4 regions of the Rhodococcus sp. NPDC056960 genome follow, and region 4 is predicted to be linked to each of the others. Evidence: riboswitches for the same ligand, from Rfam matches in the RefSeq annotation. Region 4 holds a riboswitch; each other region holds the start of a gene.
What was found. A riboswitch is a leader RNA that binds a small molecule or an ion and turns the genes downstream of it on or off. The one in region 4 is predicted to bind glycine.

Region 1: linked by a shared signal. The riboswitch ahead of gcvP (aminomethyl-transferring glycine dehydrogenase) and the one ahead of gcvP (aminomethyl-transferring glycine dehydrogenase) in region 4 are both predicted to bind glycine.
Region 2: linked by a shared signal. The riboswitch ahead of cycA (D-serine/D-alanine/glycine transporter) and the one ahead of gcvP (aminomethyl-transferring glycine dehydrogenase) in region 4 are both predicted to bind glycine.
Region 3: linked by a shared signal. The riboswitch ahead of gcvP (aminomethyl-transferring glycine dehydrogenase) and the one ahead of gcvP (aminomethyl-transferring glycine dehydrogenase) in region 4 are both predicted to bind glycine.

Annotation. Positions count from the first base shown of each region.
Region 1 is NZ_JBHURF010000027.1:76,549-84,260, reverse strand. It holds gene ACFTWF_RS34540 (helix-turn-helix domain-containing protein) at 1-97, opposite strand, end outside; gene ACFTWF_RS34535 (creatininase family protein) at 531-1,388, opposite strand; gene iolM (scyllo-inosose 3-dehydrogenase) at 1,432-2,595, opposite strand; gene ACFTWF_RS34525 (Tm-1-like ATP-binding domain-containing protein) at 2,708-4,072, opposite strand; gene ACFTWF_RS34520 (hypothetical protein) at 4,146-4,301, opposite strand; glycine riboswitch at 4,517-4,610, shown strand; partial or broken gene gcvP (aminomethyl-transferring glycine dehydrogenase) at 4,782-7,620, shown strand; gene gcvT (glycine cleavage system aminomethyltransferase GcvT) at 7,617-7,712, shown strand, end outside.
Region 2 is NZ_JBHURF010000020.1:159,528-167,239, forward strand. It holds gene glyA (serine hydroxymethyltransferase) at 1-452, shown strand, start outside; gene ACFTWF_RS29390 (L-serine ammonia-lyase) at 550-1,932, shown strand; glycine riboswitch at 2,003-2,107, shown strand; gene cycA (D-serine/D-alanine/glycine transporter) at 2,263-3,753, shown strand; gene ACFTWF_RS29400 (carboxyl transferase domain-containing protein) at 3,795-5,303, opposite strand; gene ACFTWF_RS29405 (CaiB/BaiF CoA transferase family protein) at 5,303-6,499, opposite strand; gene ACFTWF_RS29410 (SLC13 family permease) at 6,644-7,712, opposite strand, start outside.
Region 3 is NZ_JBHURF010000020.1:148,509-156,220, reverse strand. It holds gene gcvP (aminomethyl-transferring glycine dehydrogenase) at 1-1,977, opposite strand, end outside; glycine riboswitch at 2,141-2,233, opposite strand; gene lipA (lipoyl synthase) at 2,524-3,474, shown strand; gene lpdA (dihydrolipoyl dehydrogenase) at 3,513-4,883, shown strand; gene yddG (aromatic amino acid DMT transporter YddG) at 4,950-6,041, opposite strand; gene ACFTWF_RS29350 (flavin monoamine oxidase family protein) at 6,960-7,712, shown strand, end outside.
Region 4 is NZ_JBHURF010000046.1:2,032-9,743, reverse strand. It holds gene gcvH (glycine cleavage system protein GcvH) at 1-248, shown strand, start outside; gene garA (glycogen accumulation regulator GarA) at 568-1,068, shown strand; gene ACFTWF_RS41835 (MerR family transcriptional regulator) at 1,065-1,805, shown strand; gene ACFTWF_RS41830 (bifunctional nuclease family protein) at 1,947-2,420, shown strand; gene ACFTWF_RS41825 (MerR family transcriptional regulator) at 2,704-3,324, shown strand; glycine riboswitch at 3,394-3,515, shown strand; gene gcvP (aminomethyl-transferring glycine dehydrogenase) at 3,691-6,543, shown strand; gene ACFTWF_RS41815 (metallophosphoesterase) at 6,589-7,712, opposite strand, start outside.

The DNA of each region.
Region 1 (7,712 bases), on a different contig from region 4:
CGAGCGCGCGAATCGAGTAGCCGTGCTCAGTGCGCAGCGCTCGCAGCCTGTCACCGATCGAACCCACATCCGCCGGATCATCCGTCACGTCCGTCATCTTTCTCTCCATCTCTTCTGACACCTGGACCGCCGGTGAAGGGCGCCCCTGCGCGGCATCGGCCGGGCTTCCTCACCGTGCCGAAGGTTACTTCGGGCCGAGTCCAGTCTACGTCGGAGCGTTCGGTTTGGCGAACATCGCGTACACAGCCGTTGGATCGCGTTCGCCGTCTACGCAGACCGAATCCTTATGGTAGTAAACAACTCAAAGGTGGTAGCTCGCCGGCCGACGGTCGGGAGCGACCGATAGTCCTCTGTGAACTTGTTCGGAATCTCGGCCACTGCGGGAGGTGGAAACCCGGGTAGGGCGAGAGGACGACATCGCCCTACCCGGAAACTGGGTTCCGAGCCCCGAGGGGCTCGCCCCTACACCAGGGAGTCCGGACCGGCCGAGGGATCTCCGTGGACTGCCGCTGGTGCAGGGGTGGGGTGGGTCAGGCCTTCAGGATGTACTCACGCTGGGTGATGTCGACCTTGACCTTCTTGAGCTCACCGACCGCGTCGGCCAGGTGCTGGGAGAACCGGTCGAAGATCTGTTCGCCCTTCTCCGCCGTCGCCCGGAAGGGGTTGCCGATGACTCCGTGCGGGGCCATCTCCTGGTGCTCCATCGGGAAGTAGAAGTACTCGTAGCCCTGGAACTCGACGTCGGGGCTGGCGTCGACCTTCTTGAAGGACTCGGGCAGCCATTCGGGAGCCTGGGCGCGGGTGTCGAGGCCGCGGTCGAGCTTCACGTTGTCGCGCTTGTACGCCATCATGATCGACGTTTCCTGCTCGCTGGCGTGCCAGCCGGCGGTCTCCTCGGGGGTGTTCTCCATCAGGTCCTCGATGATGCCGAGGTAGCGCTCACCGTAAGGCTTGAACATGCCGAGCAGTGCACCTGTCTCGTACCGCAGGGTGCGGAAGACCTCGTCGGTGACCTTGGTGTTGGAGGTGTGGCCGTTGACGAAGATGATGCGGTTGAAGCCGTGGTGGATCAGCGAGCGGGCGGTGTCGTAGATGATGCCGCGGACGGTGTCTCCACGGAAGGTGATGGTGCCCATGCCGTTCTCGGCTTCGCGGAGGTGGTGCGGGCTGTAGCCGGTCCAGATCGGCGGTCCGTAGAGCACGCCGGCCTTCTCGGCTGCCCGCTTGGAGACCTCCATGGCGTTGTAGATGTCGGTGCCGATGGGCAGGTGGTAGCCGTGCATCTCGACCGCGCCCATCGGGATGAGGATGGTGTCGTCGGTCTCGAGGTATTTCTGGATGTCCGGCGGTGCGAGGTCGGTGATCAGGCGTGAGTGCAGTTCGGTCATGAGAGGGCCTTTCTAGAGGGTTCGATACAGGTGTCGGTAGTGGTCAGAGCTGGGGCTTGACCAGGATCTTTCCGTTGCCGCGCTGCTTGGTTTCGTCGATGGCGTCGACGAGCCCGGCGAGCGGGAATCGGCGGGTGATGGCGTGCTCCATGTTGATTCGCCCGGCGGCCATCAGGTTGATGACGTTCGGGAAGTCCCAGGTTCCGGAGTGTCCGACGGTTCCGTAGAAGGAGCCGGCCTTGAGCTGGATGTTGATGAGGTTGATCTGTGCCGCGTTGGCGTCCATGCCGGCGACGATGACCTTGCCGCCGACTCCGAGGGTGTCTTCGACGCCGCGCATCACGGCCTTGGTGTTTCCGCTGGCCTCGACGACCATGGCCGAGCCGTTCCCGCGCGTTTCGGTGAGCACCGCGTCGGCGGCGTCCTCGTTGATCGGGTCGATGGCGTGCGTCGCTCCGAGCTCGAGGGCGAGTTCGCGACGCTCGGCGATGGGCTCGACGATGAAGATCTTCGAGGCGCCGGCGGCTTGTGCGAGTGCGACAGAGGCCAGCCCGATGGGTCCGCCGCCGAACACCGTCACCGCACCACCGGGCTTGAAGCCACCGCCCCGGGTGAACATGCCCTCGTACGCGACGCTGGTCGGTTCGGTCAGGGCGCCGACCTCGAGGGTGGTTTCCTCGTCGCCGTATCGGTCGAGGACTGCGTCCAGGGGCCAGCAGAAGCGGGCGTCCACCTTGACGTACTGGGCGAAGCCGCCGTTGACGGTGAAGCCGAGGTCTTCGATGTTGCGGCACTGGTTCCAGTACCCGCCGCGACATTCGCGGCAGTTGCCGCACCACTGGATTTCCTCGACGGCCACGAGTCCGCCGACACGCAGTTCGGTGACATCCTTGCCGGCGGCGACGATCTTGCCTGCGAACTCGTGCCCGGTGATGACCGGGGCCTTGAGGTGGTACGGGAGCAGCATGTACCCCTCGTCGTCGGTCTCGAACATGTGCACGTCCGAGCCGCACAGCCCGCAGGCACCGACCTCGACGACGACCTCGGTGGGACCGGGTTCGCCGGGGTCGGCGATCGTCCGGAGGTCGACCGACGGGTTACGGTACGCATCGCTGGCGATGCGGGCCCACTGGCGTTCTGCGTCGCGGTCCGAGATGCGTGCAGATGCACGCGGGGCCCACTCGGCTTCGAGAACTACTGCTTTCATCGGTGCCTCCGATCGATCGTGTTCACTCGCGGATGGTTGAGTATGCGGCTATCAGGCGGTGGGGTTCTTGTGTTGGAAGATGTTGTGGCCGAACGAGGTAACGACGGCATCCTTACCGATGGGCATAGCTACCTCCTGTGGGGGTGGGGATGGATGCCTCCGCCAGGGCGGCGGGCAGTGCGTGATGGGCACGGCTGTCGAGCAGAGGAACGAAATCTGCAAGTATGTGGTCGATGAAGGCGGGATCGTTGATGTGGACGTCGAGTTTGGTCAGTTCGATGGATGGCTCGAGGCGCGATTCGAGCACCGTGGTGAAGGCGCGGTCGGCTTCCGGGTCCCAGAAGACCTGGCCCGGCGCGTTGGGCACCGACAAGCCCGCGGTGGGGACGTACACCCGGGTCGGACCGACACTGTTGTTGGCCTTTGCCGCGAATGTCTCTGCTACCCTCATCATTTCGGATGTGGTGAGCCGCACCAGCGTGAGTTCGGGGTTGTGCCCGAAGTAGGTGCGTCCCGGAAATTGTCGTTGGGTGTCGGCCAGCTTGCCGCAAGTGATGAAGTCGACGCAGCCCGGAACGAGCACCTGAGGGAGTCCGGCCTTGCCGGCCGCCTCCATCCGGTGGGGACCGGGATCCATCAGGCCGCCGATGAGGTGGCCGCTCAGTTCCGTGGTCGTGAAATCGATGACCGCATCGACCTGGCCCGCTTGGACAGCGTTCTCGAGTGCCCGGCCACCGGTGCCGTTGGCGTGGAAGGCGACGAAGCCGAAGCCTTTGTCTTCGAGGTGTTTCTGGGCCCGCTCGAGAGCGGGTGTGGTGTTGCCGTTCATCGACACCGCCACGGTGGTCGGACGCTGACCGGCACTGACGGTCGGCGCGGCGGGCGCGGCGGCGGCCGCGGCACCGACGATGTAGCCGGCGGCCGATCGGTAGATCTCGCTGGTCACCGAGTTGATGCCGATGATGTCGGCGACCGAGTGCAGAACGGCGATGTCGCTGATTCCGACGTAGGGGTCGAAGGTCCTGTTTCCCGAGGCCAGCGGCGAGACGATGAGTTTGGGAAAGCCGAAGGGCAGGTGCTGCAGGGCAGGGCCGGCGATGTGCGTCCCGGCCCCTCCCATGCACACCGCGCCGTCGATCTCGACTTCGGCGACCATCGTGCTCAGGAGGCGACTGACTCCCGACCGCAGGGCACTGACGGCCTCACCGCGCGGTAGTTCACTGATCGCGGCGATCGAACTTCCCGCCGCGGCGGCGACCGTTGCCTGGTCGATGAAGCGGCGAGTGCCGATCACCGCGTCCGAGGGACGCTGCGCCGTCCGAGCCGATGTGTCGAGCATGATGGCGATCCCACCGAGCCGCTCGATCTCATCACTGAGGGCTCCGAGTTCAGCGGCCTTGGTGTCGAAAGTGCCGATGACCACGACGGTCGGAGCCGCTTCGCTCCTCGCGGCGCCGGGCCGCCTTGCGCTTGTCATGAGAAGAACGTTAGACGTGTCTGCCGAACAAATCAAGAGTGTTTGGCAATTTTTGATCGGCATTCCGAACGAACTAATGTCTTGTTCGGGGTTTCGATCGGAAATCCGCTCGATCCGGACGCTGGAGACTGAGGCCGGTCACCGGGGCGTACTTCAGGTTCGTCGTGCGCGCCTGAGCGTTGCGGACCTCGAGACGCAGACGTTTGCGGCCGTCGCTGGTCACTGCCATGGCGATTCCTCGGGTTGTGATCGGAATGCCGAACAGCGTGGGCGGTTGCCCGACGCTCGTTCCCCAGAGTGCCGCACCGTACCCGCGAACACAAGAACAGATCGCCTCAAATGAGCGGAATTCCGTACAATTTTCTCGATTGTTACCAATTGGCGTGCGGAACTCCGAACATTGTGGGTACAGTGACGGGGCGCACAACAACTGCACATGCCGTTCGATGCGTGTCAGGAGATGCCCTGCCGAGGCGGGGCCGCCGTAGGAGCAAGTTCCTCCCCGGGAATCTCTCAGGCCCAGTACTGATACGCAGAGGCAACTCTGGAGAAAGCGTCGCGAACGCTTACCGAACGTGAAGAGCGACCCAATGCTGTTGGGGTGCATAATCTCTCAGGTGACAGGACAGATCGGGGAGGGCCGCGCTCTGCGCTCGACGTCGAGTCGAGCAGAACCGACCATTGGAGGTCCTCCGTGTCCCATCCCGACATCGCACCCGCGTTCCAAGACCGGCACATCGGCCCGTCCGAGACCGAGATCGCGCAACTGCTCGAGGTCCTCGGATACGACTCCCTCGACGCCCTCGTCTCGCGTGCCGTCCCTTCCCAGATCCGGACCGCGCGACCGCTGAACCTGCCTGCCGCCCGCGCGGAACAGGAGGTGCTGGCCGACCTACGGACGATCGCCGGCAAGAACCGGCCGCGGGTGCAGATGATCGGCCTCGGCTATTACGACACCATCACTCCCGCCGTTCTGCGTCGCAACATCCTCGAGGCGCCGGGCTGGTACACCTCGTACACCCCGTACCAGCCGGAAATCTCCCAGGGCCGACTCGAGGCACTGCTGACCTTCCAGACCGTCATCGAAGAGCTGACCAGCCTCCCGGTCGCGGGTGCCTCGCTCCTCGACGAGGCCACCGCCGTCGCCGAGGCCGTCCTGCTGATGCGCCGCGCCGACAAGACCGCCTCGAACCGAGTCCTCGTCGACGCCGGCTGCTTCCCGCAGACGCTGTCCGTTCTGCGCGGCCGAGCCGACGCCGTCGGCATCGAGCTGGTCGTGACCGACCTCGACCGCGGCCTGCCCGACGGTGACTTCTTCGGCGTCGTCTACCAGAATCCGTCGGTCACCGGCGGGGTGCGGGATCTGAGCGAGTCGATCGCCGAGGCGCACCGGCGGGGCGCCCTGACCACGGTGGCCACCGACCTGCTCGCGCTGACCCTGGTCACCTCCCCCGGTGAGCAGGGGGCGGACATCGCCGTCGGGTCGGCCCAACGGTTCGGTGTTCCGCTGTTCTTCGGCGGCCCGCACGCCGGATTCGTCTCCGTCCGCACCGGTCTCGAACGCATGCTGCCGGGCCGGTTGGTCGGAGTGTCCAAGGACGCCGACGGCACACCGGCATACCGGCTGGCGCTGCAGACGCGCGAGCAGCACATCCGCCGCGACAAGGCGACCAGCAACATCTGCACCGCCCAGGCTCTGCTGGCGAACGTGGCCGCGATGTACGCCGCCTATCACGGCGCCGAGGGACTGCGCGCGATTGCCCGGCGGGTGCACTCGCACGCCGCGCACCTGACCGCGGGACTGCACGCCGCGGACATCGAGACCCTGCACTCGAACTTCTTCGATACCGTCGTCGCCCACGTCCCGCACCGGGCCGGTGTCATCGTCCGCGCCGCCAACGCGGACGGCATCAACCTGCGCTACATCGACGCCGACCACGTCGGGGTGTCCTGCGACGAGCACACCACCGGCGAGATCGTCGAGCGGGTCCTGGCGGCCTTCGGTGCGGCCCTGGCTCCCGTCAACACCTCCTACCTTCCGCCGACACTGGCCCGGACCTCGGCGTTCCTCCAGCACGAGGTGTTCCGGCGCTACCGCTCGGAAGCGGCGATGCAGCGATTCCTGCGCAAGTTGTCCGACAAGGACCTCGCCCTGGACCGGACGATGATTCCGCTCGGCTCGTGCACCATGAAGCTCAACTCCGCGGTGGAGATGGAGCCGATCAGCTGGCCGGAGTTCGCCGGTATCCACCCCTTCGCGCCGGCCGACCAAACCGAGGGCTATCGCGAGCTCACCGATGACCTCGAACGGTGGCTGAGTGAGATCACCGGCTACGACCGGGTTTCGCTGCAGCCGAACGCCGGCTCCCAGGGGGAGTTCGCGGGCCTGCTCGCCATCCACGGCTATCACACCGCCAACGGTGACACCGACCGCACCGTCTGCCTGATTCCGCAGTCCGCGCACGGAACCAACGCAGCCTCCGCGGTGCTCGCCGGCATGCAGGTGGTGGTTGTTGCGACGGCCGCCAACGGCAACATCGACCTCGACGATCTACGCGCCAAGATCGCCCGGCACAGCGGCGAGATCGCCGCCATCATGCTCACCTACCCCTCTACCCACGGTGTCTACGAGAACGATGTCCGCACCGTGTGTGAACTCGTCCACGACGCCGGTGGGCAGGTATACATCGACGGGGCCAACCTCAATGCACTGGTCGGCCTGGCCCGGCCGGGCGAATTCGGTGGCGACGTCTCACACCTGAACCTGCACAAGACCTTCTGCATCCCGCACGGTGGTGGCGGTCCCGGTGTGGGACCGGTCGCCGTGCGAGAGCATCTGGCCCCCTTCCTGCCGTCCGACCCGCTCGCGGCCGATCCCGCCGGCCCCCCGGTCTCCGCGGCGAACTACGGCTCCGCCGGCATCCTGGGCCTACATCGCGCTGATGGGACCGGACGGACTCACCCGGGCCACCGAAACCGCAGTGCTGTCGGCCAACTACCTCGCCGGCGCGCTCGCGCCCTATTACCCGGTGCTCTACACCGGCGACGGGAATCTGGTCGCACACGAATGCATCCTCGATCTGCGGGCCCTGACCAAGCAGACCGGTGTGACCGCCGAAGACGTGGCCAAGCGGCTGATCGACTACGGCTTCCACGCCCCGACCCTGTCGTTCCCGGTCAACGGAACCCTGATGGTCGAACCCACCGAATCGGAAAACCTCGAGGAACTCGACCGGTTCATCGACGCCATGATCGGCATCCACGCCGAGATCCAACGGGTGGCCGACGGCACCTGGCCACTCGAATCGAGCCCGCTGCGACAGGCCCCGCACACCGCCGCCCAGGTCACCACCACCGAGTGGACGCTGCCCTACACCCGGCAGGAGGCCGCCTTCCCAGTGCCCTCGCTGCGCGAGAACAAATACTTCCCGCCGGTCCGACGGATCGACGGAGTACACGGCGACCGCAACCTGGTGTGCTCGTGCCCCGCACCCGAAGCTTTCGAAGCCCCCTCATCGACCGATACGAGAGAAGAAGTCCTCGCATGAGTTTCGCCACTCCCCTCGAAAACGAGCATCGTTCCCTCGGAGCAAGTTTCACCGATTTCGCCGGTTGGCAGATGCCGCTCAAGTACGACAGC
Region 2 (7,712 bases), on a different contig from region 4:
CGGCATTCAAGATGGCCGCCGAACCCGCGTTCGCGGAGCGTCAGGAACGCTGCCTCGACGGGGCCAAGGTACTCGCCGAGCGCCTCAGCCGTCCCGACGTCAAGGAAGCCGGAATCAGTGTCCTCACCGGCGGCACGGACGTTCACCTCGTCCTCGTCGATCTGCGGGATGCCGACATCGACGGGCAGCAGGCCGAGGATCGGCTCGACGCGATCGGAATCACCGTCAACCGCAACGCCGTTCCGTTCGATCCGCGGCCGCCGATGGTGACGTCCGGACTGCGGATCGGCACACCGGCACTGGCCGCACGCGGCTTCGGCCGGGACGACTTCGTGACGGTCGCCGACCTGATCGCCCAGGCCTTGGTCGCCCCCGCCGACGCGGACACGACCGCACTGGCCGCCCAGGTTCGCGTCCTCGCGGACAAATACCCCCTCTACCCGGGGCTGTAATGAGCAGGATTCCCGGCGCGATCCGTCCCTCCGCTCCTCACTGCGTTCCTCGCTGCGCTGCGGTACTCGCTGCGATGCTCGGGAAGGATCTCACCTCGTGACCATCAGTGTGTTCGACCTGTTCTCGGTCGGCATCGGCCCGTCCAGTTCGCACACGGTCGGGCCGATGCGGGCGGCGGGCACGTTCGTCGACGAGCTCGGCACACTCGCACTGCTCGGTGACGTCGCCGGTGTTCGCGTCGATCTGTACGGATCGCTCGCGGCCACCGGTGCGGGCCACGGCACCATGTCCGCGATTCTCCTCGGTCTCGAGGGGTACCGACCGGAGACCATCGCCACGGAGGAGATGGAGACGCGGCTGGAGGCGGTGCGGGCGAGTAGGCGCATCCGTCTCGGCGGCGTGGTGGACATCGCGCTCGCGGAAGACGAGATGGTACTGCATCCGCTGACCGTCCTCGACTTCCACCCGAACGCCATGACCCTCACCGCAATCGGTGCGGGCGGCCGCGAACTTCGTGCGCAGACGTACTATTCGATCGGCGGCGGGTTCGTCGTCACCGACGACGAACCGGAGGTGTCCGTCGGCGCTGTCGCGAACACCTTGTCGTTCGGGTCGGCGCGCGAATTGCTGGATCTCACCGAGCACTACGGTCTCACGATCAGCGAGGTCATGCTCGAACACGAACGGGCTCTCCGACCCGAGTCGGAGATCCGGGCGCGGCTTCTGCACATTCGCGACGTGATGGTCGAGTGCCAGCGACGCGGCATCAGCCGGGACGGGTACCTGCCCGGCAGTCTGCGGGTGCGGCGCCGCGCCCGCGGCTGGTACGAGCGGCTGAATGTGGAAGACCCCGAACGTGATCCCGCGTTCGCGGAGGACTGGGTGAACCTGGTGGCCCTCGCCGTCAACGAGGAGAACGCCTCCGGCGGCAGGATCGTCACCGCCCCCACCAACGGCGCCGCCGGCATCATCCCGGCGGTGTTGCACTACGCGGTGCACTACACCCCCGCCGGAAGGTCCGATCCGGACGACACGGCGGTGCGCTTCCTGCTTGCGGCCGGTGCCGTCGGATCCCTGTACAAGGAGCGGGCGTCGATCTCCGGGGCCGAGGTGGGCTGCCAGGGTGAGGTGGGGTCCGCCGCGTCGATGGCCGCCGCCGGTCTCGCCGAGATCCTCGGCGGAAGCCCGGAACAGGTGGAGAACTCGGCGGAGATCGCGATGGAACACAGTCTGGGTCTGACGTGTGATCCCATCGGGGGTCTGGTGCAGATCCCGTGCATCGAGCGCAACGCCATCTCGGCGGGCAAGGCGATCAACGCCGCCCGGATGGCCCTGCGCGGCGACGGAACCCACCGGGTGAGCCTGGATCAGGTGATCGAGACGATGCGGGCCACCGGCGCCGACATGAGTTCGAAGTACAAGGAGACCTCCACCGGGGGTCTCGCCGTGAACGTGTCGGTGAATCTCGTCGAATGCTGACGCACATCTATTGAGGCAGAACGCTATTCACGGTATGGTATGAGGCAGATCACATAACGGAAGAAGCCACTGAGCCGCGGCGGGAGAGTTCCGCCCTCCACCATCTGGATCAGCGGGCGCCGAAGGAGCAAATCCTCCCCGGGAAACTCTCAGGCACCTGTACCGCCGCGGCACGGCACCTCTGGAAAGCGGTCGACTGCAATTCCGGGTCGACTCACCGATGGGGCAAGCGGGTCGTCACTCGCGGAAACTCTCAGGTCGATGACAGAGCGGGGAGGCAGCCCACCCACCGTGGCGTGCCTTGCGCGTCAACGACCACACGGAGTTCCTTTGTCCGAACGAACGAATCCGACCCGTGCCTCCGTCGCCTCACCTCCCGACCCGAGCCCGTCTCCACAGGACAGCGATTCGGGAGGCGCGCATCTCTCGCGCCAGCTGTCCAATCGCCACATCCAGCTGATCGCCATCGGCGGCGCCATCGGCACCGGTCTCTTCATGGGCTCGGGTAAGACGATTTCACTCGCCGGCCCGTCCGTCATCTTCGTCTACATGATCATCGGCTTCATGCTGTTCTTCGTGATGCGGGCGATGGGCGAGATTCTGCTCTCGAATCTGAGCTACAAGTCCTTCTCCGATTTCGCCGGGGACCTGCTCGGGCCGTGGGCGGGATTCTTCACTGGATGGACGTACTGGTTCTGCTGGATCGTCACCGGCATCGCCGACATCATCGCCATCGCCGGCTATGTCACGTACTGGTGGCACGATCTCCCGCTGTGGATCCCCGCTCTCGGCGCGGTCGTACTGTTGATCGCGCTGAACCTGCCCACGGTCAAGGCTTTCGGTGAAACCGAGTTCTGGTTCGCCCTGATCAAGATCCTCGCTATCGGCGGCCTGATCGTCGTCGGACTCGTGATGATCTTCACCCACTTCACGTCACCCGACGGTGCCGTCGCCGGTTTCTCGAACCTGTGGAACGACGGCGGTCTCTTCCCCACCGGCCCGATGGGTTTCGTTGCCGGGTTCCAGATCGCGACGTTCGCCTTCGTCGGTATCGAACTCGTCGGCACGACAGCGGCGGAGGCCAAGGATCCGGAGAAGAATCTTCCCCGCGCGATCAACTCCATCCCCGTGCGCGTCATGTTGTTCTACGTGGTGGCACTCGTCGTCATCATCTCCGTCACGCCGTGGCGTGACATCCTCCCGGACAAGAGTCCGTTCGTCACCATGTTCACCCTGGCGGGTCTGGGCATCGCCGCCTCCGTCATCAACTTCGTGGTGCTGACGTCCGCCGCATCGTCCGCGAATTCCGGCATCTACTCCACCTCGCGGATGGTCTACGGCCTGGCGCAGGAGGGTGACGCCCCGACGCGGTTCGGCACACTGACCCGGCGCCACGTCCCGGCGAATGCCCTGATGCTGTCGGGTGTCTTCCTTCTGGCCGGCGTCGCGATGGTCGCGGCCGGAAACTCGATCATCGCCGCGTTCACCCTGGTGACGACGATCTCCGCGCTGCTCTTCATGTTCGTCTGGTCGATCATTCTGATCAGCTACGTGGTGTACCGCAAGCGTCGCCCGCATCTGCACGCGGCATCGACGTTCCGGATGCCCGGCGGCGTCGTGATGTGTTACGTCGTGCTCGCCTTCTTCGGCTTCCTGATCTGGGCGCTCACCCAGAAGGACGACACCCTGCATGCGTTGCTGGTGACTCCGGTGTGGTTCGCGATCCTCGGCGTGGCATGGTCGATCCTCCGGCGCCGCCCCGGGCACCAGGCCCGCGAAGCGGCGTTCCGCGCGGAGATCGCCGCGACGCACCACGAGTAGGCACACGGTGCCGGGATCCGATCGGGATCCCGGCACCGTGATCATGCAGGTGCGGGTTGCAACAGACCGATCCGGTCGAATCGCTCCGCACGTTCGGAGAGTCGCTGGGCGGTGTCCGTCGCGTCGAGCAGCGACAACTCGCGGTGGAGCACCGCGCCGACGCGCGTACAGAATGCCGCGGATTCCTCTGCCGCGTCGGGATATTCGGGAATCACCTCGTCCACGATGCCGCTCGTGAGGAGATCGGACGACCGGATCCCCTGCCGGGCAGCCATCTCCGGCGCGTGCGCGATGTCGTGGTGCAGAATCGCGCTCGCCCCTTCGGGCGGCAGGGGTGAGAGCCAGCCGTGCCGGGCCGCGAGTACCCGGTCGGCCGGGATCAACGCGAGTGCGCCGCCGCCGGTGCCCTGCCCGAGCAGCAGGGAGATCGTGGGAACGTTGAGGGAGACCATGTCGGCGATGCAGCGTGCGATCTCGCCGGCGAGCCCGCCTTCCTCGGCCTCCTTCGACAACGCCGCTCCCGCGGTGTCGATGACCGTCACCAGTGGCAGGTTCAATTCCGCCGCCAGCCGCATTCCCCGGCGTGCTTCCCGCAGGGCGGCCGGGCCGAGCGGCGACCGCGTGGTCTGCCCGCGACGGTCCTGACCGAGCAGGACGCAGGGCATGTCACCGAACCGGACGAGGGCGAGGATCAGACCCGGGTCGTTCTCCCCCTGCCCGGTTCCGTTGAGCGGAAGAACATCCGAGGCGGAGTGGAACATGACGTCGCGCACTCCGGGCCGGTCCTCGCGGCGCGAGGCGACCACCGACTCCCACGCGGGGACGTCCGGCAAGGTCTCGCGCACGGGCACATCGGCGAGCGACGGCCGGCCACCGCGACCGGAGGTGATGATGCGCAGCGCCCGGTCGACGATCTCGGCGAGCTGGTCCGGCGGCCGCACCGCGTCGATGAGTCCGTGCGCATGCAGGTTCTCGGCGGTCTGGACATCGGCCGGGAACGGCGAGTCGTACAGCGCCTCGAACACCCGCGGTCCGAGGAATCCGACGAGCGCTCCGGGCTCCGCGATCGTGACGTGGCCCAGCGACCCCCAGGACGCGAATACGCCGCCGGTCGTGGGATTCCGGAGATAAACGAGGTAGGGCAGGTGCGCTTCCTTGTGCCGGATCACCGCCGCCGTGATCTTGACCATCTGCAGGAACGCGGTGGTCCCTTCCTGCATCCTCGTCCCGCCCGACGTGGGGAGGGCGAGGAGTGGGAGGCCCTCACGGGTGGCGCGGCGTATCGCGGCGACCAGACGCTCGCCCGCGGCCACCCCGATGGAACCGCCGAGAAAGCCGAACTCACAGATCAGGATTGCGGTGCGACGGCCGCGGATGGTGGCCGTCCCGGTCAGAACCGCCTCGTCCAGGCCGGTCTTCTGCTGTGCGCGCAGCAGTTCGTCGGCGTACTCGGAATCCGCCGCGACGGGGATGGGGGCGGTGTCCCACGACTCCCAGGTTCCGGTGTCGGCGACGAGGTCGAGCAGTTCGGGTGCAGTCAGGCGTGCCATCAGCTGCATTCCTTCAGCCACGACATCACGGTGTCGGTGTCCGCGCCGAGGACGGGCGGAGCGGTGTGCCGAGTCTCGGTGACCTCGGTGCCGTCCGAGTCGAAGAACCGCAGCGGCGGGCCGGGCAGGGTGATGGTGCCGAGCGTGCGGTGGTCGACGTCGACGAGCAATCCCTGCGACTTGGTCTGCTCCCATTCGTAGACCTCGGAGATCGTCCGGACCCGCCCGGCAGGAACCCCGATGCGGTCGAGTTCGATGAGAAGTTCGTCGCTGGTGTATGCGCCGAACGCGTCCTCGACCAGTTCCAGGACCTGCTTGTGGTTTTCGACGCGTTCGGGGTTGGTGGCCATGCCGGGGGCGTCGGGGTCGAGATGGAAGCCGGCGCAAAACCGCTTCCACAGCCCCTCGCTGCCGACCGAGATCTGCACGGCGCCGTCGGCGGTGCGGAAGAGGCCGTACGGGGAGATGGACGGATGGTGGTTGCCCTGCGCCTCGCCGACCTCGCCGGCGACGGTCCACTTCGTCCCTTGGAAGGCGTGCACGCCGACGACGCTGGCCAGCAACGACGTGCGCACCACGCGGCCCCGTCCGGTGCGTTCGCGTTCCTGCAGGGCGGCGACGACGCCGAACGCCCCGTACATGCCGGCCAGCAGATCCGCGATGGGGACGCCGACGCGCTGGACGTCGTCGGGATTCGGTCCGGTCAGCGACATCAGCCCGGCCTCGCCCTGGGCGATCTGGTCGTAGCCGGCGCGTCCGCCTTCGGGTCCGTCGTGACCGAAACCGCTGATGGACAGGATCACCAGGCGGGGGTTCAGTTCCGCGAGGCGCTCGGTGGTGAATCCCAGGCGGTCGAGGACACCGGTGCGAAAGTTCTCCATGAGGACGTCCGCGCGCCGGACCAGGGACTCGAGGGTGCCACGTCCGTCGTCGGCCTTGAGGTCGAGGGTGATCGACTTCTTGTTCCGGTTCGCGGACAGGAAGTACGTCGATTCCCGCTCGCCGTCGGCCGGGTCCACGAAGGGGGGTCCCCAGCCGCGGGTGTCGTCGCCGCCGTGCGGGGTCTCCACCTTGATGACCTCCGCGCCGAGGTCGCCGAGCATCATCGCCGCGTGCGGGCCCGCGAGTGCGCGGGTCAGATCGACGACGACCACGCCTTGCAGCGGACCGGTTCGCTCCATCGTTTTCGTGGACATGTGCAACCACCGTTACTTCCTGGCGAGAGCCGCGATATCTGGATTGTTGGTTCAGTGACCTAGTGGACTAGCCAATTAAATGAAACATCTGTCCCGGCCGATGTCAAGAGCCGAAGAATGTGCCGGACTCCTACCCGGCGACGGTCAGAGCCAGCCGGGCACCACGAGGATCGCCCAGGCCGCGAGCGGCCCGATGGCGACGACGAGCGCGCTGTATTTCAGGATCTGCTTGTAGAACCGGTCGCGGTCGACGTTCTGGGCATTGGCGAGCACCAGGGCGCCGTTGGTCGAGAACGGGCTGACGTCGACGATGGTCGAGGAGATGGCGAGCGCGACGATGACTCCCACCGCGCCGACCTCACCCGCGAGCAGGAACGGAACCGCGAGCGGAATGGTCGCCCCCAGAATCGCGGTGGACGAGGCGAAGGCGGAGACGATGGCCCCGATGTAGCAGAGGAGGAGGGCAACGAGGAGCGGCAGGCCGAGGCTCGCCACCGCATTGCCGACGTACTCGACGGTTCCCGCCTCCTGCAGCACTCCCACGAAGGTGAGGACGCCGCCGATGAGCAGAACCGTCGACCAGCTGATCTGAGCGATGGCGCCTTTCTGAGCCTTCGGCGAGGCGAGCGCCAGGACGACGGCCACCGTCATCGAGATGAAGCCCACGTCCAGGTCGAGGATCAGCGAGAACACGGCGAGCGCGGCGAGGCCGACGAGGGTGAGGGCCTGATCGAACGTGACACGGGGACGAGCCGGCGAGTCCGCGACCGTCGGCATGGGGCGCACCTTGGTCGCGGTGGCTCCGCCCGAGCCCGAGCCGCCGCCGGTCGCGGGAACTCCGCCGCCCGACCCGCCGCCGACGGTTTCTGCCGAATCCTCGGGGCCGTCGTCGTGCACGCTGCGCCCGATCAGGTTCCGACCGCCGAGGAAGACGAAGAGAAGTACACCGATCGCGGCGTTGAACAGGAGACTGCCGAGGAACAGGGTGAGCGGACTGCTGGTCAATCCCGCCTTGGACGCGATGTCGTTGACCGTGACGCCGTAGATGCTGATCGGCGAGAAGCCGCCGGCCTGTGCTCCGTGCACGACCATCATGCCCATCAGGAGAGCGTTGATCTTGTAGCGGGCGGCGAAGCCGAGCGCGATCGGGGCGACGATCGCCACCGCGGCGGGACCGAGGGCACCGATCGCGGTGAGCACCGCGGTGATCCCG
Region 3 (7,712 bases), on a different contig from region 4:
CACATCGTTCTCGTACACGCCGTGCGTGGACGGGTAGGTGAGCATGATCGCGGCGATCGTGCCCTCGTGGGCGGTGATCTTCGAGCGCAGGTCGTCCAGGTCGATGTTGCCGTTCGACGCCGTCGCGACCACGACCACCCGCATGCCGGCGAGCACCGCGGAGGCGGCGTTGGTGCCGTGCGCGGACTGCGGGATGAGGCAGATGTCGCGGCCGAGGTCGCCGCGGCTCTCGTGGTAGCCGTTGATCGCGAGCAGTCCGGCGAGCTCGCCCTGCGATCCGGCGTTGGGCTGCAACGACACCCGGTCGTATCCGGTGATCTCGCTCAGCCACCGCTCGAGCCCGCGGATCAGCTGCAGGTAGCCGCTGGTCTGCTCGACCGGAGCATACGGGTGGATGGACGCGAAACCGGGCCAGCTGATCGGTTCCATCTCCACGGCGGAGTTGAGCTTCATCGTGCAGGAGCCGAGCGGGATCATGGTGCGGTCGAGAGCGAGATCCTTGTCCGACAGCGCGCGGAGGAAGCGGAGCATCGCCGTCTCGGACCGGTGCTCGTGGAACACGTTGTGCCGCAGGTAGGTCGACGTCCGCAACAGCGACTGCGGCAGCCCCGACGCCGTGCCGGCCTGGGCTCCCGCGCCGAACGCGGACAGGACCCGGTCCACGATCTCGTCGGTGGTGCACTCGTCGCACGCGATCGCGACGTGGTCCGCGTCGACCAGTCGCAGGTTGATGCCGTCCCGGTCGGCGCGATCGACGACGTCGCGCGCCCCGGCCGGAACGCGCACCAGCACGGTGTCGAAGAAGCTGTCGTGCACCACCGAATGTCCGGCCGCGCGCAGACCGGCCGCGACGGCGGTCGCGTGAGAATGCACCCGGGTCGCGGTGGCGCGCAGCCCTTCCGGGCCGTGGTAGGCGGCGTACATCGCGGCGACGTTGGCGAGCAGGGCCTGTGCGGTACAGATGTTGCTGGTCGCCTTGTCGCGGCGGATGTGCTGTTCGCGGGTCTGCAGCGCCAGCCGGTACGCGGGGTTGCCGTCGACGTCGACGGACACCCCGACCAGCCGGCCGGGGAGCATCCGCTCGAGACCGTCGCGCACCGCCATGTAGCCGGCGTGCGGACCACCGAAGAACAGGGGCACACCGAAGCGCTGGGCGGAGCCGACCGCGATGTCTGCGCCCTGCTCACCGGGCGGGGTGAGGAGCGTCAGCGACAGCAGGTCGGCGGCAACCGTGGTGAGCGCCCCGCGCTCCTTGGCGGCGGCGATGAGCGGGGCCAGGTCGCGCACCTGCCCGCTCGCGCCGGGTGCCTGGAACACGACGCCGAACAGGTCACCGTCCGGAAGTCCGCCGGTCAGGTCGGTCACCTCGACCTCGATGCCCACCGACTTGGCCCGGCCGCACACCACCGCGAGGGTCTGCGGCAGGCAGTCGGCGTCGACGACGACGCGGGGCGTCGACGACTTCGCCTTGTTCGCGCGGCGCATCAGCAGCACCGCTTCCATCACCGCGGTGGCCTCGTCCAGCAGGGACGCGCCGGCGAGGGGGAGGGCCGTCAGGTCTTCGATGACGGTCTGGAACGTCAGCAGCGCCTCCAGCCGGCCCTGGGAGATCTCCGGCTGATACGGGGTGTACGCGGTGTACCAGGCGGGCGACTCGAGCATGTTCCGGCGCAGTACCGCGGGGGTGATGGTGTCGGAGTACCCGAGGCCGATCATCTGGACGCGGGTGTCGTTGCGCTCCGACAGCGTCCGAAGGTCGGCGAGAACCTGCTGCTCGGACCGCGCCGCGGGCAGGTCCAGGGACTCCGAGCTGCGGATCTGGTCGGGTACGGCGGCATCGATGAGCTGATCGAGCGTGTCGTACCCGAGGGCGCCGAGCATGCGCTCGGTGGCGGACGCGTCGGGACCGATGTGACGTGACGGAAAATCGCTGGTGAGCGGCGCGGCGTGGCGCGCGTGACGGGTTTCGACTGGCACGAGGTGACTCCGGTTTCGTTGAGTCCGGACCGCACCGGACGTCGACTAGGGGCACCTCCCCGCTCTGTCCTGAAACCTGAGAGTTTGGGCCCACCGCAACTGCGGCGTGCTCTTCACCTTCGGTAAGTACCGGCCTACGGCCGATCCTGTTCTCCAGAGTTGCCTCTACGCTGCGGTACTGGGGCCTGAGAGATTCCCGGGGAGGAACTTGCTCCTACGGCGCCTCCGAAAGCGGAGGTTCTCCCGCTGCGCGTCAACGGCGTCTTCAGTTGTGATTTGCCAAACAGTACACACGCGTGGCGGGTTTGTCTCCCCGGGCTCCTCCACGGTCGCCGGGCGGCGACGATCTTGCCAAAACGCCTCGTCGTTTGGCATCCTCGACTGATCTTCGCTCGGACGTGACCGCACACGCAGAGCGACGAGAGCCCAGATAGCCACAATTGCAACGGTTGTCGTCGCGTGCTCGCCTTCCCCTCACTTTCCTCCGTGCCGTGCTGCCGGGGGGTCGCATACCGACCGGTTTCGACCGGCCGTAGGAGTTTCTCTATGACTGCATTCCCCGAACCGCAGACCGTCGCTCCCGCAGGCCGCCGCCTGCTCCGTCTCGAAGTCCGCAATGCTCAGACCCCGGTCGAACGCAAACCCCCGTGGATGAAGGTGCAGATGCGCACCGGACCCGAATACCGGAAGCTCGCCGCGCTCGTCGACCGCGAGGATCTGCACACGGTGTGTCAGGAAGCGGGATGTCCCAACATCTTCGAATGCTGGGAGGACCGGGAGGCGACGTTCCTCATCGGCGGGAGCCAGTGCACCCGGCGGTGCGACTTCTGTCAGATCGACACCGGCAAGCCGGCAGAACTGGATCGCGGCGAGCCGAGACGTGTCGCGGAATCGGTCCGGACGATGGGACTTCGCTACGCCACCGTCACCGGCGTCGCCCGCGACGATCAACCCGACGGCGGCGCGTGGCTGTACGCCGAGACGGTGCGGCAGATCCACGCGCTGTGTCCGGGCACCGGCGTCGAACTGCTCATTCCCGACTTCAACGCGGACCCGGCACAGCTCCGCGAGGTGTTCGACACCCGCCCGGAAGTGCTGGCGCACAACGTGGAGACCGTTCCCCGGGTGTTCCGTCGTATCCGGCCCGCGTTCACCTACGAGCGGTCCCTCGACGTGATCACCCGGGCGAGGGAGGCCGGCCTGATCACCAAGTCGAATCTGATCCTCGGGCTGGGGGAGACGACGGACGAGGTGATCCAGGCTCTGCGGGATCTGCACGCGGCCGGGTGCCAGTTGATCACGATCACCCAGTATCTGCGGCGGTCGGCCCGGCACCATCCGGTGGAGCGGTGGGCGAAACCCGAGGAGTTCACGATGCTCGACCAGACCGCCCGCGAGATCGGATTCCTCGGTGTGCTGTCCGGTCCGCTCGTCCGATCGTCGTACCGGGCCGGCCGCCTGCACGCGGAGGCCGTCGCCGCCACCTCGACCCACTGACCTCTACACCCCTCATCCTGTCCAGCTAGGAGTTGCCCATGTCCAGATCTGCAGACGTCGTCATCCTCGGTGGTGGTTCCGGCGGTTACGCGGCCGCCATCCGCTCGGCCGAACTCGGCCGCTCGGTCATCCTGATCGAAGAGAACGAACTCGGCGGCACCTGCCTGCATCAGGGGTGCATCCCGACCAAGGCACTGCTGCACGCCGCCGAAGTCGCCGACAGTGCCCGCACGGCGTCACAGTTCGGTGTCGAGGTCGCGTTCGGCGGAGTCGACCTCGAGAAGGTGCTGAGCTACAAGAACACGATCGTCACCCGGCTGCACAAGGGGCTACAGGGCCTCGTCGACTCGCACGGCATCACCGTCGTCAACGGTCGCGGACGGTTGGTCGGGCCCAACGGTGTCGAGGTCGACGGCGAGCTGATCACCGGTGCCACCGTGGTGCTGGCAACGGGGTCGTCGCCGAAGACGGTGCCGGGCATCGCCATCGGCGGCAGGGTCGTCACCAGTGACCAGGCGCTGGTGCTGCCGTCGGTCCCGAAGAAGGCGATCATCCTCGGCGGCGGCGTCATCGGCGTCGAATTCGCCAGTGTGTGGGCGTCGTTCGGTGCGTCGGTCACGATCGTCGAGGCTATGCCCCGGCTGGTGCCGAACGAGGACGAGACGGTCTCCAAGTACCTCGAGCGTGCTTTCCGTCGTCGCAAGATCGCCGCGAAGACAGGCGTGCGGGTGACGGACGTGACGCAGGACGACGATTCGGTGTCCGTCACTCTCGACTCCGGGGACGTGCTCGACGCCGACGTCGTGCTGGTCGCGGTCGGGCGCGGTCCGAACACCGACTCGATGGGATACGAGCAGACCGGAGTGGTCCTCGATCGGGGATTCGTGGTGACCAGCGACCGACTGCGCACCACGGTTCCGAACGTCTATGCGGTCGGCGACATCGTCGCCGGGTTGCAGCTTGCGCACCGCGGTTTCCAGCAGGGCATCTTCGTGGCAGAGGAGATCGCGGGGCTCCGTCCGGACGTCATCGACGAGACCGGGATCCCGCGGGTCACCTACTCCCACCCCGAGGTGGCGTCCGTCGGGCTGACAGTGAGCGCGGCCCGCGAGAAATTCGGTGAGGACGTCGAGACCGTCACCTACGACCTCGCCGGGAACGGCAAGAGTCAGATCCTGAAGACGTCGGGAGCGGTGAAACTCGTGGTGGCGCCGGACGGTGTCGTGGTCGGCGTGCACATGGTCGGCGACCGCGTCGGTGAGCTGATCGGTGAGGCGCAGCTGCTGTACAACTTCCAGGTCGAGGCCGCCCAGGCGGCGAAATTCGTGCACGCCCACCCCACCCAGGGCGAGGCACTCGGTGAGGCCCTCCTCGCCGTGGCCGGCAAGCCTCTGCACGTCCACGCCTGAACGCAGGTGAGTGGCAAAGTGTGCTGACGCACGCTTTGCCACTCACCTGGGGGTCCTGCTGGGGTGCTAGCTTCCCGACCGGGCATCGACCGGCACTCGAGGTGCCGAATGGTGATCGCTGACGATGGTGACCGCGCATTCCACGCGCGTACCGAGCAGCGAACGAACGACGGCGGACTCTTCGAGGCGAGGCTCGTCGACCGGCTGCTCGTCGAAAATCTGCTCGTCGAGTGCGCTGGTCTCTTCGGGAACCTCGACGGCTGCCTTCGGTTCGCGGGTAGCCAGCCAGCACAGGATTGCTCCGATGCACACCACAGCGGTTCCCACCCAGAACGTCAGCCCGAGTGCCGTGGCCAACATCAGCGACGAGAAGGCCGCGGACAGTACGGGCGTGAAGTACGAAGCCGCGGCGAGCAACGTCATGTTTCCGCGAAGGATTCCGACATTCCACAGGGCATAGCCGAAGCCGATCGCGCACGCCGCCACCACCGTCGCCGCGATTGCGGTGAAGCTCAGGTGCATGGGCTCGTGGTCCGACAGGAGGTACATGCACCAGAACGACACGGCCGTCAGCGTGAAGAACGGCGTGATGCCGTTGTTCCCGTTCGCGAACATCTTGGTGACGGTGCAGTAGCCCGCCCAGATCAGTGCGCCGGCGAACGCGAGGGCGTAACTCAGGGGGTTCGAGCGCACGTTGTCGAGGGTGCCGGTGATGTCCAGTCCAGCGTCACCGCCGAGAACCACTGCGATGCCGGCCACGGACAGCACGATGCCGGGCAGAATGAGGCGCGAAGCCTTCTGTCCCGCGAACACGATCGCGAACACCACCGTCAGGCTGGGCCACAGATAGTTGACGATCCCGACTTCGATTGCCTGCCTCGGGGTGTCGGCCAGTCCGATTGCGAGGGCGAAGCACACCTCGTACGCGGCGAACATCACCGCACCTGTGACGAGATACGTCCGGCTGAAGTCCTTGAACTTGGGCCACCCCACAGTCACCGACAACAGAACCGCGCAGCAGGAGTAGATCATCGCGGCACCGCCGATCGCTCCCAGGCTATCGGTGACCAGACGGATCATTCCGACCATCGAACTCCACAACACAATCGCCAACAGCCCCGCCGCGGTGGCACTTCGGCTCGACTTGGTCGCTCCCACAACAACTCCTCCTCTGCGTACTCGTGGATTCGCGGTGAATCCCGTTACTTGTATCGATTCGCCTGGACTGCACCGGGTTTCGGGCGCTGTCGCCCGCCGCCGGGAAACTCGCACTACTGGAACCGAAGACCTGGTGTGCATCGCGACCGTGAGTGACTCTGCCGCTTACACTTCGGTAACAAGAATGTAATCTGTGATCACATACGACGGCAAGATCTTCACCAGTGAAACGCGCCACTGTCGAGATGGGGAACGCTCAGACCGATTGACCTCGCGCACATTTCAGCCCGCGAGCGCCGAAGGGGGCGTCGCGTTCGTCTGTTCTTTCGGGGTCGCGCCCTAAACAACACCGTGTTCCCGCACGACGCGGGGGAGCGCCCTGATTTCCGTGTCCCGGTCGGCCGCCGCGATCGCAGGCGTGGTCGAGCCGGAGGCTTCCTACCCGATGCTCAGCGCTGTCGAGGGCACATCCGCGACGCCGGCGGCGCACTCGTCGACAGCTCGGTGGGAACGCTGCTCCCGACGTGGAGCGGAGCGTTCGACGGGGACGCTCCTCCTCGCCGCCGGGCTCATATCGATCTCCTTGTGTATTGATATATCAGTCATAGACTACACGGGCATCGACATCGGCCGCGGTCGCCTGCCGTGTGCTTGCGGCCGGGTCCCGCTAGACGCTCGGGCCCGCTGCGCGATTTGCGCCTTCGATCACATCTCGGGGGTTGTGTGATCTGTGATCACATATTACTCTGATGGCACGGGTATGACCGGCATCACTGTTTATCCCATAAGGCGACGCATCCGGACTGCGTGCTCTAACGGAGCCACTGCAGGGCGGAATGCGCGCCCCGAAGCACGAACTTGCCACGAACTCGCCACCACTTCCGGCGAGAGACACGGCCCCAGCGAAGGAGTATCGAAGTGCGAGATGTAGTTGTAGTCGGCGCCGGCCTGGCCGGTCTCTCGGCGGGCTGGCGGTTGCGGCACTGGGACACCCTCGTCCTGGAATCCGATGAGCGCGTCGGTGGACGCATCAAATCCGAGCGACGCGGATCGTACTGGCTGAACTGGGGTGGCCACGTTTTCGCCGGGCCCGGATCCTCCACCGACGCCCTGCTCAACGAGGCCGGCGTCATGTCGGTCGACATTCCCGGGTCGCTGCAGGCACTCGCCATGAACGGGAAGTTCCTTCGCAAGGGCCATATCGCCACGTACCCGTTCCGGATCCCCATGTCGCTCTCGGCGCGGGTGGCGACCATGCGGGCCGGCATGAAGGTTGTTGCCGGTGTCGGAAAGTACACCGGAGTGGTGCGCAAGCGCAGCGGCGAGTCCGGCGCGATGCGCCAGCAGCGAATCTACGACTTCGCGAACAACGAATCCTTCCTCGACTTCGTCGGCGACCTGCCCGAGGACGCGGCTGCGCTGTTCAAGACCACCGTCACCCGGTCGGCTGGAAACATGGACCAGATCTCGGCGGGCGCCGGCATCGGATACTTCAGCCTGGTGCTCGGCTTCGGACAGGGCCTCAGCCGCGGCATCGTCGGCGGGCCGTCCACCCTCACCGAAGCCCTCGCCGCGGCGCTGGGCGACCGCGTTCAGCTGGGTGCCGCGGTACACGAGGTCGTGCACAAGAAGGACTCGGTGATCGTTCGCTACCGTCAGGACGGACGCGAC
Region 4 (7,712 bases):
ACGTGACGGCGGGCGAGTCGTTCGGCGAGGTGGAATCGACCAAGAGCGTCTCCGACATCTACGCGCCGCTGACGGCGAAAGTTGTTGCCGCCAACGCTGATCTGGACGGCAACCCGGAACTGGTGAACTCCGCGCCCTACGGGCAGGGGTGGCTGGTGGAACTCGCCGTCGACGACGAGGCGACCCTTGACGCGGCCCTCGGCGAGATGCTGGACGCCGCCGGCTACGGCGAGATCGCGGCGGGCTGATTTCCCGGGAGCCCGCGAATCGGTAATCGGACGGCGGTGGACCGCGCCGACAGCCCGGAAAACCGGGTTGCCGGAGAAATCCGCTGTCGGAATACCGGTTCGTAATGTGCTGGCGGCCTGTCTCACTACACGCACCGGCGTGCGCAGGGTACGGTCGAAGTGAACGCATGTGCCGTGTCGGGGCGCAGGTCCGTAGTTTGAATGTGATCGTGGGAGTTTGCACAGAAGTTAATGTGCACGGGAACCGAATTATGTAGTACCGAGTGGCATTGCGTAGTCCAGCGAATATTGCTGGATGATCGAACTAGGAGGAGAAACGGTGAGCGAGAACGGCAACGACGCGGTCTATGGGGAGTCGCCGGCGGAAACCACGTCGGTCTTCCGCGCGGACTTTCTCAATGAGCTCGACAGCTCCTCGGCAACACAGGCTCCGGAGGCCCCGGTGTCGGGTGTGGAAGGACTGCCCGCGGGCTCTGCTCTGCTCGTCGTCAAGCGTGGCCCGAACGCCGGGTCGCGCTTCCTGCTCGACCAGCCGACGACGTCGGCGGGACGGCACCCGGACAGCGACATCTTCCTCGACGACGTGACGGTCAGCCGTCGTCATGCGGAGTTCCGCCAGGAGGACGACGAGTTCCAGGTTGTCGACGTCGGCAGCCTCAACGGCACCTACGTCAACCGGGAGCCGGTCGATTCGGCTGTGCTGGCCAACGGTGACGAGGTCCAGATCGGGAAGTTCCGACTGGTCTTCCTGACCGGCCCCCGCACCACGGCCGGTGGTTCGCAGATCGGTGAGACGTCAGCTGGTGCGGGTAGCCAATGACCGCAGTGCGGCAGCAGCAGGCGCAGTCGGGGATGTCGATCGGCTCGGTGCTGGATCGACTGCGCCCCGATTTTCCTGATGTGACGATCTCGAAGATCCGATTCCTCGAAGCCGAGGGTCTCATCAGCCCGCAGCGCACTCCCTCGGGGTATCGGCGTTTCTCGATCGCCGACTGTGAACGACTGCGCTACGTCCTTACCGCGCAGCGCGATCAGTATCTGCCGCTGAAGGTCATCAAGGAGCAGCTCGAGGCCATCGACAGAGGTGTGGCCACGGTCGGCGCCGGCGATTCGTCGCCGCGCCGGCCGCGCACGCTCACCGTGGCGCCCGGTGAGGTGTCGCCCGAGGAGTTCCGCACCGACCGCGAGGTGCGGATCAGCCGCGACGATCTGATCGCGCGGGCCGGGATCGACGAGAAGTTCCTCGGCGAACTGACCCGTGGGGGACTGGTCGTTCCCGGACCGGCGGGGTTCTTCGACGAGGATGCAGTGACACTGGCGCGCACCGCGAGGGCCATGTCCGAGTTCGGGCTCGAGGTGCGGCATCTGCGTGCGTTCAAACTGGCGGCCGACCGTGAGGCCGGGTTGGTCGCGCAGATCGCCGGCCCGGTGGCCAAGGGCCGCGACGCCGGTGCGCGGGATCGCGCCGAGGAGATGGTGCGCGAACTCGCCGCGTTGTCCCTCACGTTGCACACGTGCCTGGTGAAGTCCGCAGTCCGGGGTGCGCTCGATCGGTGAGTGAGTTCACCCACCGAGAACACTTCCCAACGACGCTGCGCTCGAACGGCTGTACGGTCGAAGAGCAGACACGAATCGAATAGAATCCTGGTACGGCATTGTGTGCCGCGGACGGACCATTGCAGGGTGGAGGCAGACGCGATGAGCGAAATGCACGTGATCGGAGTTCGTGTCGAACAGCCTCAGAGTCAGCCTGTTCTGCTGTTGCGTGAAACCGACGGCGAGCGGTACCTCCCCATCTGGATCGGTCAGACCGAGGCCACCGCGATCGCGCTCGAACAGCAGGGGGTCGAGCCGGCGCGCCCGCTGACCCACGACCTGATCAAGAACCTGATCGAAGCCTTCGGACGCACCCTGAAGGAGGTTCGCATCGTCGACCTCCGCGAGGGTACGTTCTACGCCGACCTCGTGTTCGACCAGAACACCCGGGTCTCTGCCCGGCCGTCCGATTCCATCGCCATCGCACTGCGGATCGGCGTGCCGATCTTCGCGGAGGAGGCGGTCCTCACCGAGGCCGGTCTGGTCATGCCGGACGAGCGCGAAGACGAGGTCGAGAAATTCAAAGAATTCCTCGAGTCCGTGTCGCCGGACGATTTCAAGGCCACTGACGGCTAGCTTCCACCCTGCGGACGAGCCTCGGCGCGCAGTATCCGTTGAGGTTCTTCCGGCGCGTTGCGTTGACCCGGTCTCCTCGGAGTCATAGCGTTCAGTGCAGTGATTTTCTGCCCTGCAGATTGCATCGGGCGTACGCTGAGTAGGTTCAGGGTACGGACTTGCTCGATGTCACTGGTGGCGTTCACGCCGCGCGATGTGCTGCGGTTCGCCGCGGACACTGGCGACGCGCGTCACAGGCGCACTGATCGTCGGGTTCAGTGCAACATGCGAGAGGGAGTAGTCAGTGGGAGATCGGCCGCAGGAGAATGCGCTGAATCTTGCGCCCGGCGACGTCGTTGCCGAGCCCGAGTTCAGCTCCGAAGAGATCCAGCCGGGCCTCTTCCCCGACGATTCCGTGCCCGACGACCTCGTCGGATACCGCGTCCCCATCGCCTGCCAGATCGCGGGAATCACGTACCGCCAGCTCGATTACTGGGCGCGCACATCCCTCGTGGTGCCGTCCATTCGCGGCGCAGCGGGTTCGGGAAGCCAGCGGCTGTACTCGTTCAAAGACATCCTCGTTCTCAAGATCGTCAAGCGTCTGCTCGACACCGGAATATCCTTGCAGAACATTCGCGTGGCCGTCGACCACCTCCGGAAGCGCGGAGTACGGGACTTGGCGAAGATCACACTCTTCTCGGACGGGACCACCGTCTACGAGTGCACGTCCGCCGAAGAGGTCGTCGATCTGCTGCAGGGCGGGCAGGGTGTGTTCGGCATCGCGGTCAGCGGTGCGATGCGCGAACTGACCGGCACCATCGCCGATTTCCCGGCCGAGCGGGCCGACGGCGGCGCGAGTGAGCAGAGCCCGGAGGACGAACTCGCGTCGCGGCGCAAGAACCGCGCGAGCCGCAAGACGGGGTAGGTCACATCCGTCCGGGCGCGGCGCTGCCTGCGCCGCCATCGCCAGCGGTGACATAGACTGGCGGTGCGTCGACGCCGTGCGGGAGAGTTCCGGGCACTGCATGCACAGAAACAGTGTGTGCGGGAGTTCGGGCGCCGAAGGAGCAACACCTCCCCGTCAATCTCTCAGGCAGACAGGACCGTGCGGGCTCCGACGTCTCTGGAAAGCGGTGGGAGCACCCACCCGCCCACGGGGAAAGGGCCGTCGTCGCACGCGAACGACGGTACCGAATCTCTCAGGCGCTCGACGAGAGCAGGCGACAGAGGGGGAGGGACGTTCCGCTGACGCGGGGCGTGTCCTGATCCTCCGAACTGCTTGGGAGTTGTCGTGATCGACGCTGGAAGCCGTACATTCGCCGATCGTCATGTCGGCCCGAACGCTGCGGAACTCGCGCACATTCTCGAACTGGTCGGAGCCGATTCGCTCGACGATCTCGCCGCGAAGGCCGTCCCCGCCGTCATCCTGGACGGTGTCACCGGTGGCATCGCCGACGGTCTCGACGCCCTGCCCACCCCAGTCTCCGAGCACGAAGCGCTCGCCGAACTGTCCGCGCTCGCCGCCCAGAACACCGTGGCGACGTCGATGATCGGTCTCGGCTACTACGACACCCTCACCCCGCCGGTCCTGATCAGGAACATCATCGAGGACCCGGCCTGGTACACCGCCTACACGCCGTACCAGCCCGAGATCAGTCAGGGCCGCCTCGAGGCCCTCCTCAACTTCCAGACGATGGTCGCCGACCTGACCGGCATGGAGGTCGCCAATTCGTCGATGCTCGACGAGGCCACCGCCGCCGCCGAGGCGATGACGTTGCTGCGCCGCGCGAGCAAGAGCAAGTCGCCGCGATTTGTGGTCGACGCGGACCTGTTCCCGCAGACCCTCGCCGTCGTCGAGACCCGCGCCGAGCCGCTGGGCATCGAGATCGTCGTCACCGACCTGTCTGCCGGACTGCCGGACGGCGACTTCTTCGGGGTCCTCGGACAGATGCCAGGGGCGTCCGGCCGCATCGTCGACTACACCGACGTGATCGCCGCCGCCCACGAGCGCGGCGCGCTGGTCGCCGTCGGTGCCGACCTGCTGTCGCTCACCCTCCTCACCCCGCCCGGCGAGATCGGTGCGGACGCCTGCTTCGGCACCACCCAGCGATTCGGTGTCCCGATGGGCTTCGGCGGCCCGCACGCCGGCTACCTCGCCGTGCACACCAAGCACGCGCGGCAACTCCCCGGCCGTCTGGTGGGCGTCTCCGTCGACGCGGACGGCGACAAGGCCTACCGGCTGGCGCTGCAGACCCGCGAGCAGCACATCCGTCGTGAGAAGGCCACGTCGAACATCTGTACCGCCCAGGTGCTGCTGGCGATTCTCGCGGCCATGTACGCCAGCTACCACGGCGCCGAGGGGCTGAAGGCGATCGCGCTGCGCGTCGCGAATACGGCACACTCCCTGGCTGCCGCACTCCGCAAGACCGGGGCCATCGTCGTCCACGAGCACTTCTTCGACACGATTCTCGTGCGGGTCGACGGCCGCGCGTCGGATGTCGTGGTGAAGGCGAAGGACGCCGGCATCAACCTGCGGCTCGTCGACGCCGATCACGTCGCCGTCGCGTGCGACGAGGCCACCACCGCGGAGAACGTCGCCCACGTGCTGGCGGCGTTCGGCGGCGAAGGCGCCGTGGTCGCGGCCACGGGCACGGCGGTGCCGGACGCGCAGCTCCGCGGATCCGACTACCTCCAGCACGAGGCATTCACGCGTTACCGGACCGAGACGGCCATGCTGCGCTACCTGCGGGCGTTGTCCGACAAGGACATTGCGCTCGACCGCAGCATGATCCCGCTCGGCTCGTGCACGATGAAACTCAACGCCACGGCCGAGATGGAAGCGATCACCTGGCCCGCGTTCGCAGGACTGCACCCGTTCGCGCCGACCGGGGACACTCCGGGCATCCTCCGCATCATCAAGGACCTCGAGAACTGGCTCGTGGCCGTCACCGGGTACGACGCGGTGAGTCTGCAGCCGAACGCCGGAAGCCAGGGCGAGTACGCGGGACTGCTCGCGATCCGCAACTACCACCTCAGCCGCGGCGACGACCACCGCGACACCTGCCTCATCCCGTCGAGCGCCCACGGCACGAATGCCGCGTCCGCGGTCATGGCCGGGATGCGCGTCGAGGTCGTCGCCTGCCGCCCGAACGGTGACGTCGATCTGGACGATCTACGGGCAAAGATCGCCGACCACGCGGAGCGTCTCGCGGCGATCATGATCACCTACCCCTCGACGCACGGTGTGTACGAGCACGAGATCGCCGACATCTGCGCCGCCGTCCACGACGCCGGCGGCCAGGTGTATGTCGACGGAGCGAACCTCAACGCCCTCGTGGGGCTGGCCCGTCCCGGCCGGTTCGGCGGCGACGTGAGCCACCTCAATCTGCACAAGACGTTCTGCATCCCGCACGGCGGCGGCGGCCCCGGTGTCGGTCCCATCGGTGTGCGGTCCCACCTCACGCCGTTCCTGCCCGGGCATCCGTTCGCCCCCGAACTCGGCAGCGCCGGACCGATCTCCGCGGCCCCCTACGGCAGCGCGTCGATCCTTCCCATCACGTGGGCGTACATCCGGATGATGGGCGCCGTCGGACTGCGCCGCGCGAGCCTGACCGCCATCGCCTCGGCCAACTACATCGCGCGCCGCCTCGACGAGTACTTCCCCGTCCTCTACACCGGCGAGGGCGGAATGGTGGCCCACGAGTGCATCCTCGACCTCCGGCAGATCACCAAGGACACCGGTGTGACCGTGGACGACGTCGCAAAGCGCCTCGCCGACTACGGTTTCCACGCACCGACCATGAGCTTCCCGGTGGCGGGCACGCTGATGGTGGAGCCCACCGAGAGCGAGAACCTGGAAGAGATCGACGCGTTCTGCGAGGCGATGATCGCGATCCGCGCCGAGATCGATCGCGTGGGCGCGGGGGAGTGGCCGGTGGACGACAACCCGCTGCGCGGCGCTCCGCACACGGCCGGCTGCCTGGCCGCGGAGTGGAACCACCCCTACACCCGGGAGACGGCCGTGTTCCCCCGCGGCAAGGCCCGGCCGAAGGTGTGGCCTGCGGTGCGGCGCATCGACGGCGCACACGGCGACCGTAACCTCGTGTGCTCCTGCCCGCCGATCTCCGCGTTCGAAGGCGCCTGACGCAAGGCGGCCCGTCCCGCTCCGGCGGGGCGGGCACCGCCGAGGTCAGTCCTCGCGCACCAATTCGAGGATCGTGATCTCCGGCGGGGCGCCCACCCGCACGGGTGGACCCCACGCGCCCACCCCACGGGTCGTGTAGAGGTCGGTGTTCCCGATCCGGTCGAGACCCGCCACCGACGGCTGCTGCAGCGGCACCAGATAGCGCAGCGGCCACATCTGGCCGCCGTGCGTGTGCCCCGACAGCTGCAGGTCCACACCGAGATCCGACGCCTCCAGCGCCTGCCGTGGTTCGTGCGCGAGCAGCACGACGAACCTCGACGGATCGCGTCCCGCGAGCGCGGCGGGAAGATCCGGCTCGTACGGCGCCGGCGACGAATAGTCGTGGATGCCCACGATGTCGATGGTGGCGCCGCCGCGGGTGAGCGTCGCGCGTTCGTTGCGCAGCGTCCGGATGCCCAGGCGATCCCACACATCCAGCCACCGGCCACCGTCGTCGGCGTAGAACTCGTGATTGCCGCTGACCCCGAACACCCCCAGCGGGGCGTCGAGGTCGCCGAGCGGTCGGAGGTCGGGCGACACCTTCGCGACGGTGCCGTCGACCAGATCGCCGGCAATCGCAACGAGATCCGGCTTCTCGGAGTTCACCAGATCGACGACACGGCGGGTGAAATCCACTCCCCGCGCCGGGCCCACGTGGAGGTCGGACACGAGCGCCACACGGACACCGTCGAATTCGGCGGGCAGACGCCGCAGCGGCACCCGAACGCGCACGATCCGCGGTCGCGCAGCCTCCGACACCCCGTACCCGGCGACGCCGACGGCACCCACCACGACGGCGGCGGTCGCGATGCGCAGGCCGCGCCGACGCGACAGATCGACCTGTTCGGTGTTCCCGGTACCGCGCAGGCGGGCGATTAGCCTGCTCAGCAAGGACACCAGGGCGACAACGAGCAGCCCGAGCACCAGATAGAACATCGCGCCGAGCCACACCCAGCCCACCCACCCCGGCGGACGCGCCCAACCCGGGTCGAAGGCTTCGCCGCTGCCGACGCCGATGACGGCGAGAATCCACAGCACGACGAGCGCCACGTCCACGACCACCGACCACGGACGCCCCAACCCGGTAGCGCGGACGAGTCGCCGATGAAGCCACCAGGTGACGAGTGCGA